DNA from 2 places in the Pseudohaliea sp. genome. Region 1 is predicted to be linked to the other one. Evidence: predicted binding sites of a transcription regulator. Region 1 holds the regulator's gene; the other holds the start of a gene.
The links. The regulator FNR, encoded in region 1, switches genes on or off when oxygen is low (the NO sensors DNR and NnrR bind a similar motif). The targets are predictions, from matches to a motif close to TTGATNNNNATCAA.
Positions count from the first base shown of each region.

Region 2: a site for FNR is predicted at 6,565-6,578, ahead of ACX93N_RS14170 (4Fe-4S dicluster domain-containing protein). Genes of this name have one in related genera too.

Region 1 is NZ_JBTOLW010000023.1:6,194-14,869, forward strand. It holds gene ccoP (cytochrome-c oxidase, cbb3-type subunit III) at 1-229, opposite strand, end outside; gene ACX93N_RS11530 (cbb3-type cytochrome oxidase subunit 3) at 222-401, opposite strand; gene ccoO (cytochrome-c oxidase, cbb3-type subunit II) at 405-1,013, opposite strand; gene ccoN (cytochrome-c oxidase, cbb3-type subunit I) at 1,026-2,465, opposite strand; gene ACX93N_RS11545 (Yip1 family protein) at 2,574-3,179, opposite strand; gene fnr (fumarate/nitrate reduction transcriptional regulator Fnr) at 3,349-4,095, opposite strand; gene hemN (oxygen-independent coproporphyrinogen III oxidase) at 4,184-5,611, opposite strand; gene ACX93N_RS11560 (DUF1631 family protein) at 5,703-8,676, opposite strand, start outside.
Region 2 is NZ_JBTOLW010000034.1:18,039-26,714, reverse strand. It holds gene ACX93N_RS14200 (inorganic phosphate transporter) at 1-1,256, shown strand, start outside; gene argA (amino-acid N-acetyltransferase) at 1,339-2,676, shown strand; gene ACX93N_RS14190 (DUF6279 family lipoprotein) at 2,705-3,553, opposite strand; gene ACX93N_RS14185 (VOC family protein) at 3,556-4,023, opposite strand; gene ACX93N_RS14180 (pyridoxal-phosphate dependent enzyme) at 4,080-5,042, opposite strand; gene ACX93N_RS14175 (alanine/glycine:cation symporter family protein) at 5,179-6,528, shown strand; gene ACX93N_RS14170 (4Fe-4S dicluster domain-containing protein) at 6,678-7,844, shown strand; gene ACX93N_RS14165 (cyclic nucleotide-binding domain-containing protein) at 7,841-8,311, shown strand; gene ACX93N_RS14160 (FAD/NAD(P)-binding protein) at 8,298-8,676, shown strand, end outside.

The DNA.
Region 1 (8,676 bases):
CCATGCCCGGGTACATGGCGAGGTAGCCGATGCCCCAGACGATGGTGATCACGAACATGGCGAACCACCAGGCCGGGAGGGGATTGTCATACTCCTCGATGCCGTCGTACTCGTGCCCCGTGGTTTCGTTCTCGCCCGAGCGCTGGCGGTTGGCGAACAGGATCCAGGTGATCCCCACGATGGTGATCACCGTGAGAATGATGACCCAGTTGCTCCAGAAGCTAGTCATTCCGTCCTTCCTCTTCCTTGGTCCGTTGATTCAGCTCCTCGTCCGCGAAGGGCAGGTTGGCAGCCTCGTCAAAGGTCTTCTTGCGTTTCTTGCTCCAGGCCCAGCCACAGACCCCGATGAAGGCAATCATCAGGAAGAGGGTGGAAAGGCCGCGCAGGTCATTGATATCCATAGCTCAGCGCCGCGTCTGGATCAGGGTGCCGAGCTGCTGCAGGTAGGCGACGAGGGCGTCGATCTCCTTCTTGCCCGCGACCGCGGCCTGCGCGCCGGCAATGTCCTCATCCGTATAGGGCACGCCGAGCTTGCGCAGTACGCTCATCTTCCTGCCCGTGTCCTCGCCGTCGAGGGTGCGCTCGAAGAGCCAGGGATAGCCCGGCATGTTCGATTCGGGCACCACGTCCCGGGGGTTGTAGAGGTGCGCACGGTGCCAGTCATCGCTGTAACGCTGACCGACGCGGGCCAGGTCCGGCCCCGTGCGCTTCGAGCCCCAGAGGAAGGGGTGGTCGTAGACGAACTCGCCGGCGACCGAGTAGTGACCATAGCGCTCCGTTTCGGCGCGCAGCGGCCGGACCATCTGCGAGTGACAGTTGTTGCAGCCCTCGCGGATGTAGATGTCGCGGCCCTCCAGCTCGAGGGCGTCGTAGGGTTCGAGGCCGGCGATGGGCTCGTTCGTTTCCTTCGCAAACATCAGCGGGACCAGTTCCACCAGCGTGCCGAAGCTGATCGCCACGATGATGAGGATGATCATCAGGCCGACGTTTTTCTCTACCTTCTCGTGTTTCATGGGTCAGGCTCCTCAGGCGGCAGTGGCCGACGGTGCCGGCGCTTGCGCCGGGGCGTCCTTGCGGGTGGTCATGTAGACGTTGTAGGCCATGATCAGCATGCCGGCGAAGAACACCGCGCCGCCGAGGACTCGGACAACGTAGCCGGGATAGCTGGCGGCCACGGATTCCACGAAGGCGTAGGTCAGCGTGCCGTCCTGGTTGTAGGCGCGCCACATGAGGCCCTGCATGATGCCGTTTACCCACATGGAGGCGATGTAGAGCACCGTACCGATGGTGGACATCCAGAAATGCACGTTGATGAGGTTGGTGCTGTACATGCGCTCCTTGTTGAAGAGCTGCGGGATCAGGTGGTAGAGCGAACCGATGGAAATCATGGCCACCCAGCCGAGGGCCCCGGAGTGCACGTGGCCGATGGTCCAGTCCGTGTAGTGCGACAGGGAATTCACGGTCTTGATGGACATCATGGGGCCTTCGAAGGTGGACATGCCATAGAAGGACAGGCTCACCACCATGAAGCGCAGGATGGGGTCGTCGCGCAGCTTATGCCAGGCGCCGGACAGCGTCATGATGCCGTTGATCATGCCGCCCCAGGAGGGCGCGAGGAGAATCAGGCTCATAACCATGCCGAGGCTCTGGGCCCAGTCGGGCAGGGCGGTGTAGTGCAGGTGGTGCGGACCGGCCCAGATGTACACGGCGACCAGGGCCCAGAAGTGCACGATGGACAGGCGGTAGGAGTAGACCGGGCGCTCGGCCTGCTTGGGCACGAAGTAGTACATCATGCCGAGAAAGCCCGCGGTCAGGAAGAAGCCCACGGCGTTGTGGCCGTACCACCACTGCACCATGGCGTCGACGGTGCCCGAATAGGCCGAGTAGGACTTGGTCAGGGTGACCGGCAGCGCCGCGCTGTTGATGATGTGCAGGACGGCGACGGTCACGATGAAGGCGCCGAAAAACCAGTTGGCCACGTAGATGTGGCTGGTCTTGCGCTTCGCGATGGTACCGAAGAAGACGACGGCGTAGAGCACCCAGACGATGGTGATCAGCACATCGATGGGCCACTCGAGCTCGGCGTACTCCTTAGATGAAGTGAGCCCGAGGGGCAGGGTGACCGCCGCGGCGACGATCACCAGCTGCCAGCCCCAGAAGGTCATCGCCGCGAGCTTGTCGGAAATGAGCCGGGTCTGGCAGGTGCGCTGGACCACGTAGTAGGAGGTGGCGAACAGGGCGGACCCGCCGAAGGCGAAGATCACCGCGTTGGTGTGCAGGGGCCGCAGGCGGCTGAAGGTGGTCCAGGGCAGGTCGAAGTTGAGGGCGGGCCAGGCCAGCTGGGCGGCGATGAGGACGCCGACCAGCATGCCCACGATCCCCCAGACCACGGTCATGATCGCGAATTGGCGCACCACCTTGTAGTTGTATACCGGGTGCTCCAGCGCAGGGTTGAGCTCAGTCATGATGTCTTACCGTCGTTCGCAGGATGAAAATCGTCAGTTGCTGAATTCTAGTGGCTTTCAATTACAGCTCTTACAGCGCCGCTGCGGGCCCCTCCGCGGGCGCCGGGGTCAGGCATCGGTGAAGGCCGGCGCGGCGCCGTACTCCCAGGCCAGCACGGACACGACCAGGATGCAGACCAGGATCACCAGCGCGATGGCGAGGACGGCGCTGGAGAACAGGAAGCCCCGCTCCTCGGGAATATCCATCACGATCGGGATGCCGAGGTACATGAGGTAGACGGACCAGCTGACAGCGACCACGCCGATAAGCAGGTCCAGCCACAGCGTCGGATAGAAGCCGACCAGGCCCGTGACGAACAGCGGGGTAGCCGTGAGGCCGGCGATGACGATGCCCTTGGCGATGGTGGAGTCGGCACCGTAGGTATCGGACATCCAGTGGATGAAGTAGCCGATGGCCGCAACGCTTGCGACCATGACCATGTAGAAGAGAATGCTGATCTGGAACGCGCTCTCGGTGGTCAGCCGTATCACCTCGTTGTAGCTGCCCACGGTCCAGCCCACGTGACTGGTACCGTAGTACCAGGCGATCGCCGGGAAAACGGCCATGATGCAGGGGTACAGCACAAGCGCATTGCGGGATTTTTCGGGCATGGCGGCAACAGTCCGCCAGGTCGCGCTGGGCTTGGTCAACATGCCGAACAGGTGCTGGATCATGGGGGGGTTCTCCTCGTCGCTTATGGCGCGGAATTCTAACGTTATACCCACTGGGGGGGTTGATGCAGGTCAAGGTGCGGCGCAAAGACGCCGGCAACGCAGGGGACCGGGGGGATTGTAATCGGACCGGCTTGGGCCGGTGCAGGGCGTGCCCTGCCCCGTGAGGGGGTTAGCCGCCTTCGGCGAGCCGCTTCAGGGCATCGAGATCGAGGACCTCGATTTCCTTGTTGTCGACGCGGAGCACATCCATCTTCTGCATGCGGCTGAAGACGCGGCTCACGGTCTCGACGGTGAGCCCGAGGTAATTGCCGATGTCCACCCGGGACATGCTCAGGCGGAACTGCGTGGCGCTCAGCTTGCGCCTGGCGTTGCGCGCCGAGACGCTGAGGATCAGCGCGGCCACCCGCTCGTCCGCGGAACTCTTGCTGAGGAGGGTGATCAGCTGCTGGTCCGCGGTGATCTCCCGGCTCATGAGCTGGAAAAAGTGACGCTGCAGCTGCGGCATGGTCGCGCTCAGCCTCTCGAGCGACGAGAAGGGAATCTCGCAGACGGCGGCGGTTTCCAGCGCCTTGGCGGAGGAGGCATGGACGTTCTTGCTGATGCCGTCCATACCGACGATCTCACCCGGGAAATAGAAGCCGGTGACCTGCTCGCGGCCGTCGTCGGTGGTCTGGTAGGCCTTGAGGCTCCCCGCGCGCACTGCGTAGACGGACTGGAAACCGTCGCCTTCCCGGTAGAGGTGGTGGCCCTTCTGCAGCGGCTTGCTGCGCTGGATGATCCGATCCAACTCGTCCATGTCCCGCGCCTCGAGGGAGAAGGGCAGGCAGATACTGTTCAGCCGGCAGTTGCTGCAGCTGACCTGGAACTCATGGGAACAGGCTTTCTTGGTATCCAGATGCTGCTGCTGGCTGTTCATGCGGACCTTCCTTGTTGCCTAGGGGAAAAGTAAAACCCCGTCGTCGGGCTGTCAAGGAAGCTTTACAGTATGACCGCCTGCGTTGCGGTCACACCGTGGCCGAGAAGCGCCGCCCTGGTTGCCGCTGTTGCCTCTCGAGATATTCGTCGAAGGGCATGCAGATATTGCGAAGGAAGGGTCTGCCCGCCTCGTGGATGCGGATATCCTCGTCGCCGAGCGTGAGCAGGCCGTCGGCCTGGAGCGGGGCAAGGGTGGCCAGCTCATCCGCAAAGTGTTCCTGGAAATCGACGCCGAAGCGGCGCTCGCAATCACCGATATCCAGGGCCAGCTCGCAGATCAGGGTCATGATCACATGGCGGCGCAGCTTGTCCTCGCTCGTCACCATGCAGCCCCGGTTCAGCGGCAGCTCGCCGGCGTCGATGCGGCGATAGTAGTCGTCCAGGTCGCGGGCATTCTGCAGGTAGAAGTCGCCGATCTGGCTGATGGCGGAGACACCGAGGCCAAGCAGGTCGTCGGCGAGCTGCAGGGAGTAACCCTGGAAGTTGCGCTGCAGCCGGCCCTCGCCCTGGGCCAGGGCGAGGTCGTCGTCCGGCAGCACATAGTGGTCCATGCCGATGTGCCGGTAGCCCGCATCCTGCAGGGTGGCACTGATCATCTGCGCCAGCACGAGCTTTTCTTCCGGCTCCGGCAGCGTCAGCCGGTCTATGGAGCGCTGCGGCTTGAAGCGCTCCGGCAGGTGTGCGTAGTTGTAGCAGGCGATCCGGTCCGGACGCAGGGCAACGACCCTGCGCAGCGTCTCGGCCATGCTGTTGTGGTCCTGGTAGGGCAGGCCGTAGATGAGATCGAAGGACAGGGAGCGGAAGCCGTGATGCCGGATGCTCTCGACCAGCCTGGCAACCTGCTCGTAGGGCTGGACGCGGTTGACCGCCTGCTGCACTTGCGGATCGAAGTCCTGGATCCCGAGGCTGATGCGGTTGAAGCCGACCCCCTTGAGCAGGGCCATGGTGGCCACGTCCACGGTGCGGGGGTCGATCTCGATGGAATACTCGCGATAGCCGCGGTCGAGCAGTCGGAAACTGCTCGCGAGCAGGTGCATGAGCTCCGTGATTTCCGCCGGGTCGAGGTAGGTCGGTGTACCGCCGCCCCAGTGCATCTGCGTGACCGGCCGCTCATGGCCGACGAGCTCGCCCTGGAGGCTGATCTCCTGGGCGAGACGGTCGAGGTATTCCCGGGCGACGCCGCTCTTGCGGGTCACTACCTTGTTGCAGGCGCAGTAGTAGCAGATGTCGTGGCAGAACGGCAGGTGCACGTACAGCGACAGCGGTTCGGAGCGCAGACCCTGGCGGGACTGCCAGTTGAGGTAGCGCTCGAGGCGGAAGTCCTCCGTGAATTGCGGTGCCGTCGGGTAGGAGGTATAGCGCGGCCCCTGGCAGGCATACTTCCGGGCCATGGCGATACCTTCCCGCCAGGCGGCAGGGATATCGTAGGGCAGGTCGATGGTCTGGATATCGTTCATAACAGGTCGCGCAGGCCTCCTTCAGGATGCGTAGAGGCTAGCAAGGGGGGGGGCGGGGCGCGTTGATTTGCGTCAACCGCGCCGCGTTCGTTCAGGTTGCCAGGGGACTGAGCTCCAGCGTGACCTCCTCGAGCGGGCGCGGCATGCCGACGCCCCAGCCCTGCAGGTAGTCGACGCCGATCTCGTGCAGCGGCTCGATGAGCTCCACGGATTCGACGCTCTCCGCGATCGTTTTCTGGCCGAGGAAGTGCGCCAGGTCGTTGATGGATCGCACCATGGCGTAGTCGTTGGCATTGGTGTTCAGGTCGCGGATGAACATGCCGTCGATCTTGACGTTGTCCACCGGCAGCTCGCGCAGGTACTGGTGACTGGCCATGCCGGTGCCGAAGTCGTCTAGGGAAAAGGTGCAGCCGATGTTGCGCAAGGTGCGGATGAAGTCGGCGGCCTTGGTGAGGTTCTCGATCGCCCCGGTCTCGGTGATCTCGAAGCAGAGCTTGCTGGTGCCCACGCCGAACTCCGAGATCTGCTCCAGGACGTAGTCCATGAAGCGGTCATCCATGAGGCTGCTCCCGGACAGGTTGATGGAGACCTGCGGGATCACCTTCTGCTTGTCCATCAGGCTTGAAATCCATTCGCAGACGCGCCGGACCACCCAGCGGTCCACGCCGTTGATGAAGCCGAAACGCTCCGCGGAGGTGATGAATTCCGTCGGCGAGAGCAGGCTGCCGTCGTCCTGGCGGATCGAAAGGAGGATCTCGTAGTGGTGCGTGGCCGGCTGGGAGCCGTCGAGCGCGCTCTGCACAATGGGCTGGGCACGGAGCACCAGGCTGTCGGTGGCAATGGCGTCATCGAGCATCACCCGGGAACGCTCGCGCTCCCGCCGGGCGGCCAGGATCTCCTCCTCGTCGCGGTCGTAGGCCACAGAGCAGTTGCGGCCCTTTTCCTTGGCCCGTACCAGGGCCCTTTCCGCCTGCTCCATGACCGTGTCCACGTCCGCGGTTTCACTGGCGATCGGGGCAATACCGATAGATACGGTGAAGCTGATCGCCTCGCCGCCGAGCGGCAGGCTGCTGCCGGCGATGTCCTCGCGGATGCGCTCGGCAAAGGCGAGGGCCTCGTCGCGGTCCCGGTAGGCGAGCACGATACCGAAGCGGTCGCCCTCGAGCCGCGCGGTGACGGAGCGCCGCTCGTTCAGCTGGGAGAGCATCTGCGCGAAGGCGTGAATCACGTCGTCGCCCTGTTCGTCGCCGTAGAGGTCGTTGACCAGGTGGAACTGGTCGATATCCAGGAGCAGGAAAGCGTGCTGCACGTCATTGCGCTGGGCGTGCTCGACCGTGCGCTTGAGCCGCTGGCGAAGCGTGCCCGCGTTGAGCAGCCGGGTCTGCGGGTCATGCGTGCGCCGGAAGGACAGCCGTTCCTGAGTGCGCGCCAGCGCGCCGTAGATCCCCTGGTCGAGCACAGACATGTTGTCCAGCGGATCCGGCGGCGCGAGGCCGTGGCTGAGCTTCCGGGCCAGCTGCAGGCGCGTCAGCTCGCCGACTTTCTGTCCCAGGTCATTGACGAAGGCGAAGCGCTCGCGGTCGTCGCTGATCCAGATCAGGCGCATGCGCTTGCTGTGGCCCTCCTTGTCCCGGTAGCTCATCACCGTGCCGGCGCGAAGCTGGTCCACGCGTTTCAACCAGCGGTGAAGCCGCGGCAGCTGCTCGAGGCGCTCGTCGGGAAGTTCGTCGTCGCCGGCCAGTGGTGCCTCGACGGGCAGCGCTTCCAGCGGCTCTTCGCCGCAGAGCACGGCCTTCAGGTCCCGCAGCGCAGGGCCGTGCCCCACGTTGTCCGGCTGGGCCTGGCGGATCTCGTCCCCCAGCTGATCCAGCTGCCGGCGCAGCGGCTCGGGGAGGCGCGGTGGTGCCTCGCCTGCCTCGACGGCCTCGAGCGCAGCGCACACAGCCTCCAGCGTGGCCACCTGTTCCTGCCACAACGTGGAGCCTTCGCCCTCGCGCACCACGATCTGTCTGAGCAGGTCGCGCCAGCCGGCGTCAAGGAGCTCGAGAAGTACCCGCGGTGCGGAAGGGGGCTTGACGAAAGCGGCGAGCAGCCGGTCGACCGTGCGCCAGGCGCGGCGGAGGTGCTCCCGCCCCTCCACGCCGCTGATCACGCGGGCGATGTTCTTGTTCAGCGTGCGCTCGTGCTGGTCGACCAGGGAGCCGAGCCTGCCAAGCCCGTCCTCGAATACGGCGCTGTCTTCCGCATAGCCGGAGGCGACCAGGGTGACGATGTCCTCGAGCTTCTTCTCCAGGACCCGGTTCGGAAAATTCTCCGTGGTCGCGAGCCGTGACAGCTTGTCGAGGAATCTGTGGGCCGGGTGGCCAGGATCCGCGAAAAAGCGTGGCTCGAGCAGGGACAGGCGCGCCAGGGGAATGCGCAGGCGCTCGAGAAGGGGCTTCACGCCGTCGCTGATGTCCAGGTTGCCGCGCATCGTGCTGAAGACATCGTCGACGAACTCCAGCCTGCTCCCCGCCTCACCACCGACCGCGCGACGCACCGAGGGGTCGGTATTCTCACCGGCGAGGAGGTCGCGCAGGGAGCTGGGGGCGCCGTCAGCTGGCTGCGTTACCTGCTGGAGGCTGAGGAGCGCCGCAGCCACCGTTTCGGCGGAAGCCGCCGGCGCGGTGGCCGCGGCGTCTTCTCCCGGCAGTGGCGCGTCTTCCCGATCGACTTCCTGCCGTGTTTTGAGGGCGTTGACCACGGCGTCATAGATGGCTTCGTGCTTCTGCCGTGGCGCCTCCGGGCGCTCAGGGGGCGACTCCTCGGCTGCCGGGGCCATACCCGCCGATGCATCCGGCCCGGGGGCGGAGCCGGCGCCGTCGTCCGCTGTCTCACGCTGGCGTTCGCGCCCGCTGCGCTGGGACCGGCGCGCCTTGTCGCGCTGGAATTCGATGATGGAGCCACCGCGATAGAGCTCATCCTCCAGCCCGGGCCGGAGGCCCGCCTCGGCAAGGCTGCCGTTGAGGCGGGCATAGAAGCCGGTGAGCCTGCGCACCCACTCCCGGTGGAAGAACCGAAGGCTC
Region 2 (8,676 bases), on a different contig from region 1:
GGACAGAGCTCCTCATTCTCGCCTGCGTCGCCGGCTTTTTCATGGCCTGGGGCATCGGCGCCAACGACGTCGCCAATGCGATGGGCACCTCCGTGGGGTCCCGCGCCCTCACCATCCGCCAGGCGATCCTCATCGCCATCGTTTTCGAGTTCTTCGGCGCCTGGCTCGCCGGCGGCGAGGTCACGGCGACCATCCGCAAGGGCATCATCGACCCGTCCCTGCTGTCGGCCACCCCGGAGCTCCTCGTCTACGGCATGATGTCGGCGCTCTTTGCGGCGGGCACCTGGCTGCTGGTGGCCAGCGTGCGCGGCTGGCCCGTGTCCACGACCCACTCCATCGTCGGCGCCATCGTCGGCTTCGCCGCGGTCGGCATTTCCGTGGACGCGGTCTCCTGGGGCAAGGTCGGCACCATTGTCGCGAGCTGGGTCGTTTCGCCGGTACTCGCCGGGAGCATCGCCTTCGGGCTGTTCATGAGCGTCAAGGTGCTCATCCTCGACACGGACAACCCCTTCGACCGCGCCAAGCGCTATATCCCCGTCTACATGTGGGCCGTGGGCTTCATGATCTCCATGGTCACGTTGCTCAAGGGCCTCAAGCATCTCGGCCTCGAGCTGGACTTCGGCCTCGGCTCGAAGTTCGCCAACGCGCTGCCGCCCTCCGCGGCCATCGGACTCGTCGTGGCGGGCCTGGGCGCCCTGCTGCTGCGGCGCATCCGCTACGTCGAGAACCCTGACGACCGCTTCGCCAGCGTGGAGCGCGTCTTCGCGGTGCTGATGATCTTCACCGCCTGCTCCATGGCCTTCGCGCACGGCTCCAACGACGTCGCCAACGCCGTGGGGCCGCTCGCCGCCGTGGCCACGACCATCAAGAGCGGCGGCATCATCGGCAGCCAGGCCCCGATGGCCGGCTGGATCCTGCTGGTCGGCGCCATCGGCATCGTCGTCGGCCTCGCCACCTATGGCTGGAAGGTCATCATGACCGTCGGCCGGCGCATCACGGAGCTGACCCCCTCCCGCGGCTTCGCCGCCGAGCTCGCCGCCGCATCCACGGTGGTCATCGCCTCCGCCACGGGGCTGCCCGTATCGACCACGCACACGCTCGTCGGCGCCGTGCTCGGCGTCGGCCTCGCCCGGGGCATCGCCGCCATCGACCTGCGGGTCATCGGCTCCATCTTCCTTTCCTGGATCATCACGCTGCCGGCCGGCGCGGTGCTGGCCATCATCTACTTCTTCACCCTGCGCAGCCTCTTCGGCTGAGGCGGCACCGGCCGCTGCCGGCGAGCACTCGCGGGACTTTTTGGGTACGCTCACGGCACGAAGGACGGCAGGACGGCGGGCAGTGAGCGGCGGCGGTAAACACAGTGCAGGCAGGGACGGCGGGGACAGGAAGGGCGAGTTCGCCTGGTTCCGGAATACGGCCCCTTACATCAATGCCCACCGGGGACGGCGCTTCGTACTGATGCTCGGCGGCGAGATCGCCGATAGCGGTGCGCTCGCGCCGCTCATCCACGACATCGCCCTCCTCGCCAGCCTCGGCGTGCACCTGGTGCTCGTGCACGGCAGCCGACCGCAGATCGACGCGCGCCTCGCCAGTGCCGGGCAACAGTGCGCCTTCCACCGCGGTCTGCGCATCACCGATGCGGCGGCCATGGCCCACGTGCGCGACGCCGCCGGCGCCCAGCGCGTGGAGATCGAGGCCCTGCTCTCCATGGGTCTGCCCAACTCACCCATGCAGGGCGCCAACCTGCGTATCGTCAGCGGCAACTTCGTCACCGGCCGGCCCATCGGCGTCCTCGATGGCGTCGACCACCAGCTGACGGGGCGCGTTCGCGGTATCGACCGGGACGGCATCCTCGCCCAGCTCGACGCCGGCTCCATCGTGCTGCTCTCGCCGCTCGGCTACTCGCCCACCGGCGAGGTGTTCAACCTGGCCCTCGAGGACGTGGCGGTGCAGGCGGCGGTCGCCATCGGCGCGCAGAAACTCGTGCTTTTCGGTAGCGCGGACGGCGTGCGCGATTGCGAAGGGCGGCTCATCCGACAGTGCGCGGTGGACGAGATCGCGGCGCTGGCCCCGCCGGAGCCGGAACAGGCGCGGCTCCTCGAGACCGCCGGGCGCGCCTGCCGCCAGGGGGTGCCGCGCTGCCACGTCATCAGCTACGAGGCGGACGCCGCGCTGCTCGAGGAGCTGTTCACCCACGACGGCTGCGGCACCCTGGTCACCCGGCGTCCCTACGAGCAGTCGCGGCAGGCCCAGATCGACGATGTCGGTGGCATCATCGAGCTCATCGAGCCCCTGGAGGCGGAGGGCATCCTGCTCAAGCGCTCCCGGGAACTGCTGGAAGCGGAGATCGACCGCTTCCGGCTGCTGGAGCGCGACGGGCGCATCATCGCCTGCGCCGCCCTCTACCCCTTCCCCGCAGAACACTGCGGCGAACTCGCCTGCATCGTCTCGCACCCGGATTACCGCGGCGCCCACCGCGGCCAGCGCCTGCTCGAAGAGCTCGAGGCGGAGGCCCGGGCGCAGGGCCTCAGGCGGGTCTTCGTGCTCACCACCCAGACCGCGCACTGGTTCATCGAGCAGGGCTTCGTCGAGGGCAGCCGGGACGAACTCCCGGCGGCGCGGCGGGAACTCTACAACCTGCAGCGCAATTCGAAGGCCTTCTTCAAGGACCTGTGAGCCGGTAGGGCCGCCCGCCGCAGGCCCGTCATAGCGCCGGGCGGGCAGACGGCAGCATGAGCTTCCCGAGGTCGCGCTCGAGTGCGGCGAGTTCGCGTTCGAGGCGCGCCTGCTGCCGCTCACTGCGCAGCGCGAGGACGTCCGTCACCGCACTCAGGACGACGGCGCTGTTGTGGTTGGTGCCCGCGCTATAGCTGTCCGGCACCCACTGCTCCCAGTCGCGTACCGAGGCGCGCAGCCGGTCCTGCCAGCCCGGGTCCCGGGCGAGGATGACCTCAAGCCGCTCCACCCAGGCGGCGCGTACCGCCAGCCAGTCGCCATCGATGCGCTTCAGTTCCTTCACCGCCGCTGCGAGCCGCTGCTCCTGGCCGTCGTCCAGCCGGCCGAGGTAGTCGCCGAGGCTGTCCTCCAGGCGCTCGAGGGCGTCCTCGCGGTATTCTTCATCCGTGCGCGGGAGGTATTCCGCCTCGTACTCGGCCTGGCGCTCCCGGAGTTCGGCGATAAAGGCCTTTACCTGGGCTTCCGACAGGGTCGCCGCGAGGCCGATGAGGGCCTCGAGGGCCTGGTCGCGCAGCCGGTACCAGGCGGCCTCGAAGTCGGCCACCAGGTCAGTGACATCGGGCAGGGCGGGGTCCGTGGCGGTCAGTCGCCCGGCCTCGTCGACCAGGGCGGCGTAGCGCGGCAGCTCCTCGCGCCGGTGCCAGGCCAGCACCGGGTCAAGCAGGGCCTCCAGGCGGTCCTCCTGGTCGCGGTCCAGGGGCACGTAGCCCTCGAGGTACCAGGGAATGAGAAAGTCGAGCCGGTTGTAGAAGAAGACGCGGGCGCTGCAGGCCGCGAGCAGCAGTGCCGCGAGCAGCAGCACCGCGGCGCGGAGCAACCTCAGGGATAATCGAGGCCGTCCGTCGCGAAGAGCATTTCGGGATTGCGGAAACACTTGAATTCCAGGTAGTTGCCCGCCGGATCGCAGACGAAACAGGTGCGCTGCTCGCCACGGCGCCCGGCGAAGCGGGTCTGCGGCGCGATGGCGAAGGCGACACCGTGCGCCTCGAGGCGTGCGAGGAGCGCATCCCAGGCATCCCAGGGGAGCACGAGGCCGAAGTGGGAAGCAGGTACGGACTCGCCGTCCACCGGGTTGGTGGCAACAGCAGGCATGGCCTCGCGCTCGACCAGGTGTACCACGAGCTGGTGACCGCCGAAGTCATAGTCGATCCAGCGCGGGGAGGCGCGCCCGCGGCGGCAACCGAGGATGTCACCGTAGAAGGTGGCGGCGGCATCGAGGTCATCCACCGGCAGGGCAAGATGGAAAACGCCGCTGCCCACCGGGCTATCGCTTGTCGGATCGTTCACGTCATTCCTTGCGTTGTTCATGGCTCTGGTTTGCGGCGCCGCTCCAGCCTGGGCAGTCACCAGGGCAAGCGGTCGAGGTCGACGTTGCCGCCGGATACCACGATGCCGCAGCGGCGCCCGGCAAACCGCTCCCCGTGCTCGAGCACGCCGGCGAAGGGCACGGCGCCCGAGGGTTCGATGACGGTCTTCATGCGCGTCCACTGCAGGCGCATGGCCTCGACGATGGCCTCCTCCGAGACCGTCACGATCGTGTCCACGAAGCGGTGAATGAGCGCGAAATTACGCACGCCCAGGCTGGTACGCAGGCCGTCGGCGATGGTCTGCGGGTCGGTCTGCGGCTGCAGCTCACCGAGACCGAAGGAGCGGAACGCGTCGTCGGCCCCGGCGGGCTCCACCCCGATCACCTCGAGGGAGGGCTTCACTGCCTTCGCCGCCACGGCGATGCCCGCGAGCAGGCCGCCGCCGCCGACCGGGGCGGCGATCAGGTCGAGGTCCGGCACGGCGCGGAGCAGCTCCAGCGCCACCGTGCCCTGGCCGGCGATCACCCGCGCGTCGTCGTAGGGGTGCACCACGTGCGCGCCGTGGGCCTCGACAACCTCCGCCAGGGTCTCCTCGCGGGCGGCGAGCGTCGGCGCGCAGGCGACGATGGTGGCGCCGTAGCCGGCCACCGCGGCGCGCTTCACGGCCGGCGCGTTCTCCGGCATGACGATCCAGGCCGGGATGCCGCGCCCGGCCGCCGCCATGGCGAGGGCTGCGCCGTGGTTGCCGGAGGAGTGGGTCGCCACGCCGCGGGCCGCCACCTCATCAGGCAGGCCGAGCACCGCATTGCTCGCGCCGCGGGCCTTGAAGGCGCCGGCGCGCTGCAGGTGCTCGCCCTTGAAGAACAGCGTGGCGCGTGCGTGCGCATCGAGCAGCCGGCTGCTGAGCACCGGCGTATCGTGCACCACGCCCGCAATGCGGGCGTGCGCGGCCTCGATATCGGCAAGGGTGACGCTGTCGGGCTGCTGGTCGGCGGTCATCGGTCGTGCGTGTGGCGTCGGGCCGGCCATTGTTGCGTGATTGGCGGCCGGTAACAACGCCCCGGGGCTGCCGCGGGCGGCACCGCTTCCTCCCGGAAAGGCCGTGCTAAGCTGCGCCCTTTTGCCCGGGAGTGTCATGGAGACCCTCGAAGCCCTCTCCCTCACCTTCGTCAATGCCGTCTGGAGCACTCCCCTGGTGCTCCTGCTCCTCGGCGGCGGGCTGTTCTTCGCCCTCTATTCCCGGGGGCTGCCCTACCGGCACCTCGGCCACGCGCTGGGCATCATGCTCGGCCGCTACGATCAGCCCGACGAGCAGGGCGAGCTGACCCACGGGCAGGCGCTGGCGGCGGCACTCTCCGGCACCATGGGCCTCGGCAACATTTCCGGCGTGGCCCTGGCCATCTCGGCCGGCGGGCCGGGGGCCGTATTCTGGATGTGGGTCTCGGCGACCGTGGGCATCGCCACCAAGTTCTTCACCTGCAGCCTCGGCGTCATGTACCGGGGCCGCGACGACCTCGGCCGCCTCCAGGGCGGCCCCATGTACATCATCCGGGAGGCGCTTCCCCGGCGCTACTACCCCCTGGCGATTCTCTTCTCCATCGCCGGCCTCGTCGGCACCCTGCCGATCTTCCAGGCCAACCAGCTGACGGCCCTCGTCCGCGAGAACTTCCTTCCCGTCGATGCCGCTCCGGGCTACTTCAACCTCGTCGTCGGCTGCACCATCGCGGCGCTGGTGGCGGCGGTGATCTTCGGCGGCCTGCGCCGGGTGGCGGCGGTGGCCGTGGCGCTGCTGCCGACCATGGTCGTGATCTATCTCGCCATGACCCTGCTGGTGCTGGCGCTTCACGCGCCGGAGGTGCCCGGGCTCCTCGCCAGCATCGTCCGCGAGGCTTTCCAGCCCCAGGCGGTCGGCGGCGGCCTGCTCGGGGTCATCCTCATCGGCATCAGCCGCGGCGCCTTCTCCAACGAGGCAGGGGTCGGCACGGAGGTCATGGCCCACGGCGCGGCGAAGACCAACGAGCCCGTGCGCGAAGGCCTGGTGGCCATGCTCGGGCCGGTGGCGGACACCCTCATCGTCTGCACCTGCACCGCGCTCGTGGTGCTGCTGGCCGGGGACTGGCAGGGCTCGGAGGGGCTCTCCGGCATCACGCTCACCGCCGGGGCCTTCCGCAACGAGCTGGGCATCCCCGGCGCGCTGCTCCTGGGGGTCGTCACGCTGATCCTCAGCACGACCACGATGTTCACCTGCTGGTATTACGGCGCCAAGTGCTTTGGCTTCCTCTTCGGCGCGCACATCCAGCACCACTTCCGCTGGTTCTACGTGCTCGCCGTCGTCTTTGGCGCCGCAGTCAGCATCGACGTGGTGTTCAACATCATCTCCGGATGCTACGGCCTCATGGCCATCCCGACGATGATCGTGTCCCTGCGCCTGGCACCGCGGGTGCGGGCCGCGGCCCGGGAGTACTTCCGCCGCCACCCCTACTGACCGGCAGACGGGCACCGTTCTGCGGGCAGACGGACCTTGAGGCAGATCAAGGAGACGGCGGGTCCACGCCGGCGGGCCGTCCCCCTCACCTATACTGTGGCGAAAGATCCATGCCGCGCTGCGCCGGGCCGCGGATGGGGAGATAACAGATGCCATTGCCTGCAGAGAGCTTCGCGGTCATCGACCGGTGCGGCCTGGACGCGCTGCTCGCCGCTCTGCGTGCTGCCGGCTTCCGGACCGTCGGCCCCACGCCCGGAGACGATGCCATCGTCTGCGCGGACATCGAGACCACCGCCGACCTGCCCGCCGGCTGTGGCGACGAGCAGGCGCCCGGGCACTATCGGCTGCACCGGGGGGAAGGCAAGGGGTTCTTCCGCCACAACCCCGGACCGGACAGCTGGAAAAAGTATTTCTTTCCGCCGCGACGGCGACTCTGGGCCCTGCAGCTCCGCGACGGGGTCTTCGAGCCCGTTGGAGGCGAGGTGGCGACACCGCGCTACGCCCTCATCGGGCCCCGGGCCTGCGACCTCGCGGCGCTGGCGGTCCAGGACCGGGTCTTCCGGTATCCGGGCGCTCGCGACGAACACTATCTCGGGCGCCGCGCGGCCTCCTTCATCGTCGCGGTGAACTGCGGCCAGGCGGCGGCCACCTGTTTCTGCGATGCCATGGGCACCGGCCCCCGCTGTGAGGAGGGCTTCGATCTCGCACTGACCGAGTTTGCCGGCGACGACAGGCACGAGTTCCTGGTCGAGCGCGGTACCCCGGCGGGGGAGGCCATGCTGGCGTCTGTCCCCGCGAGACCCGCCCGGGAGGCTGACCTCGAACGGGCGCGGGCGGCAACGGCGCAGGCCCGGGCGCAGCAGCCGCGCAAACCGGCGGCGGCAACGCTGCCGGGGCTGCTGGCGCGCAACCGCGAGCACCCGCGGTGGGAAGAGATCGCCGATCGCTGCCTGGCCTGCGGCAACTGCACGCTGGCCTGCCCGACCTGCTTCTGCAGCGATATCGAGGATACCGCTGACCTCACCGGCGCGGTGGCGGAGCGCTGGCAGCAGTGGGGGTCCTGCTTCAACGCCAGCTTCTCCTACACGCACGGGGGCAGCATGCGCGGCTCCACCGCTGCCCGCTACCGCCAGTGGCTCACGCACAAGCTGTCCGCCTGGGTGGAGCAGTTCGGCAGCTCCGGTTGCGTGGGCTGCGGGCGCTGCATTACCTGGTGCCCCGTCGGCATCGACCTCACGGAGGAAGTCGCCGTCATCGCCGCCCGGGACGGGGAACGGAGCAGCGGCGCGCCCGGCGCAACGGGGGGCAGGGTGTGAAGGACCTCCAGGCCCTCTTGCGCGATCACCCGTTTTTCGCCGGTATGACCGACGCGGATCTCGCCACGCTCGCCGGCTGTGCCTGGAACGAGCAGTTCGAGCCGGGGCAGCACGTATTCCGCGAGGGAGGCGAGGCCAACCGGTTCTACCTCATCCGCCACGGCCGCGTGGCCCTGCTCACTCACGGCGGCAACCGCGGCTGGCTCACCCTGGAGACCCTGCAGGACGGTGACGTCCTCGGCTGGTCCTGGCTGATACCGCCCTATCGCTGGCAGTTCGACGCCCGGGCGCGCACCACCACACGGGTCACGGCCTTTGACGGCAGCTGCCTGCGCGCTACCTGCGAGCGCGACAGCCGCCTGGGCTACGACCTGGTCAAGCGCTTCGCCGGCGAGCTCGCCCGGCGCTCCGCCGCCGCGCGGCTGCAGCTGCTCGACGTTTACGGGGGTGACCGTGACCGGGGCTGAGCCGATGCTGCCGCGCCCTTTCCGCGTCGCCGGGTGCTCCCGTGAGACCGGCGACGTGGTGACGCTGGACCTCGCACCGGCCGACGGCGGTCCACCACTGCCCTGCGAAGCAGGCCGCTTCAACATGCTCTACGCCTTCGCGGTCGGCGAGGCCCCCATTTCCATGAGCGGCACCGGGGCGGCGCTCGACGGCGGGGGTCACGGCGCCCTGCATACGGTCCGCGACGTCGGCGCCGTCACCCACGCCCTCTGCGAGCTGCGCACCGGCGACACCGTCGGCGTCCGCGGCCCCTTCGGCCGGCCCTGGCCGCTGGCAGCGGCGCGCGGCGGCGACGTACTCATCGCCGCCGGCGGTATCGGCCTCG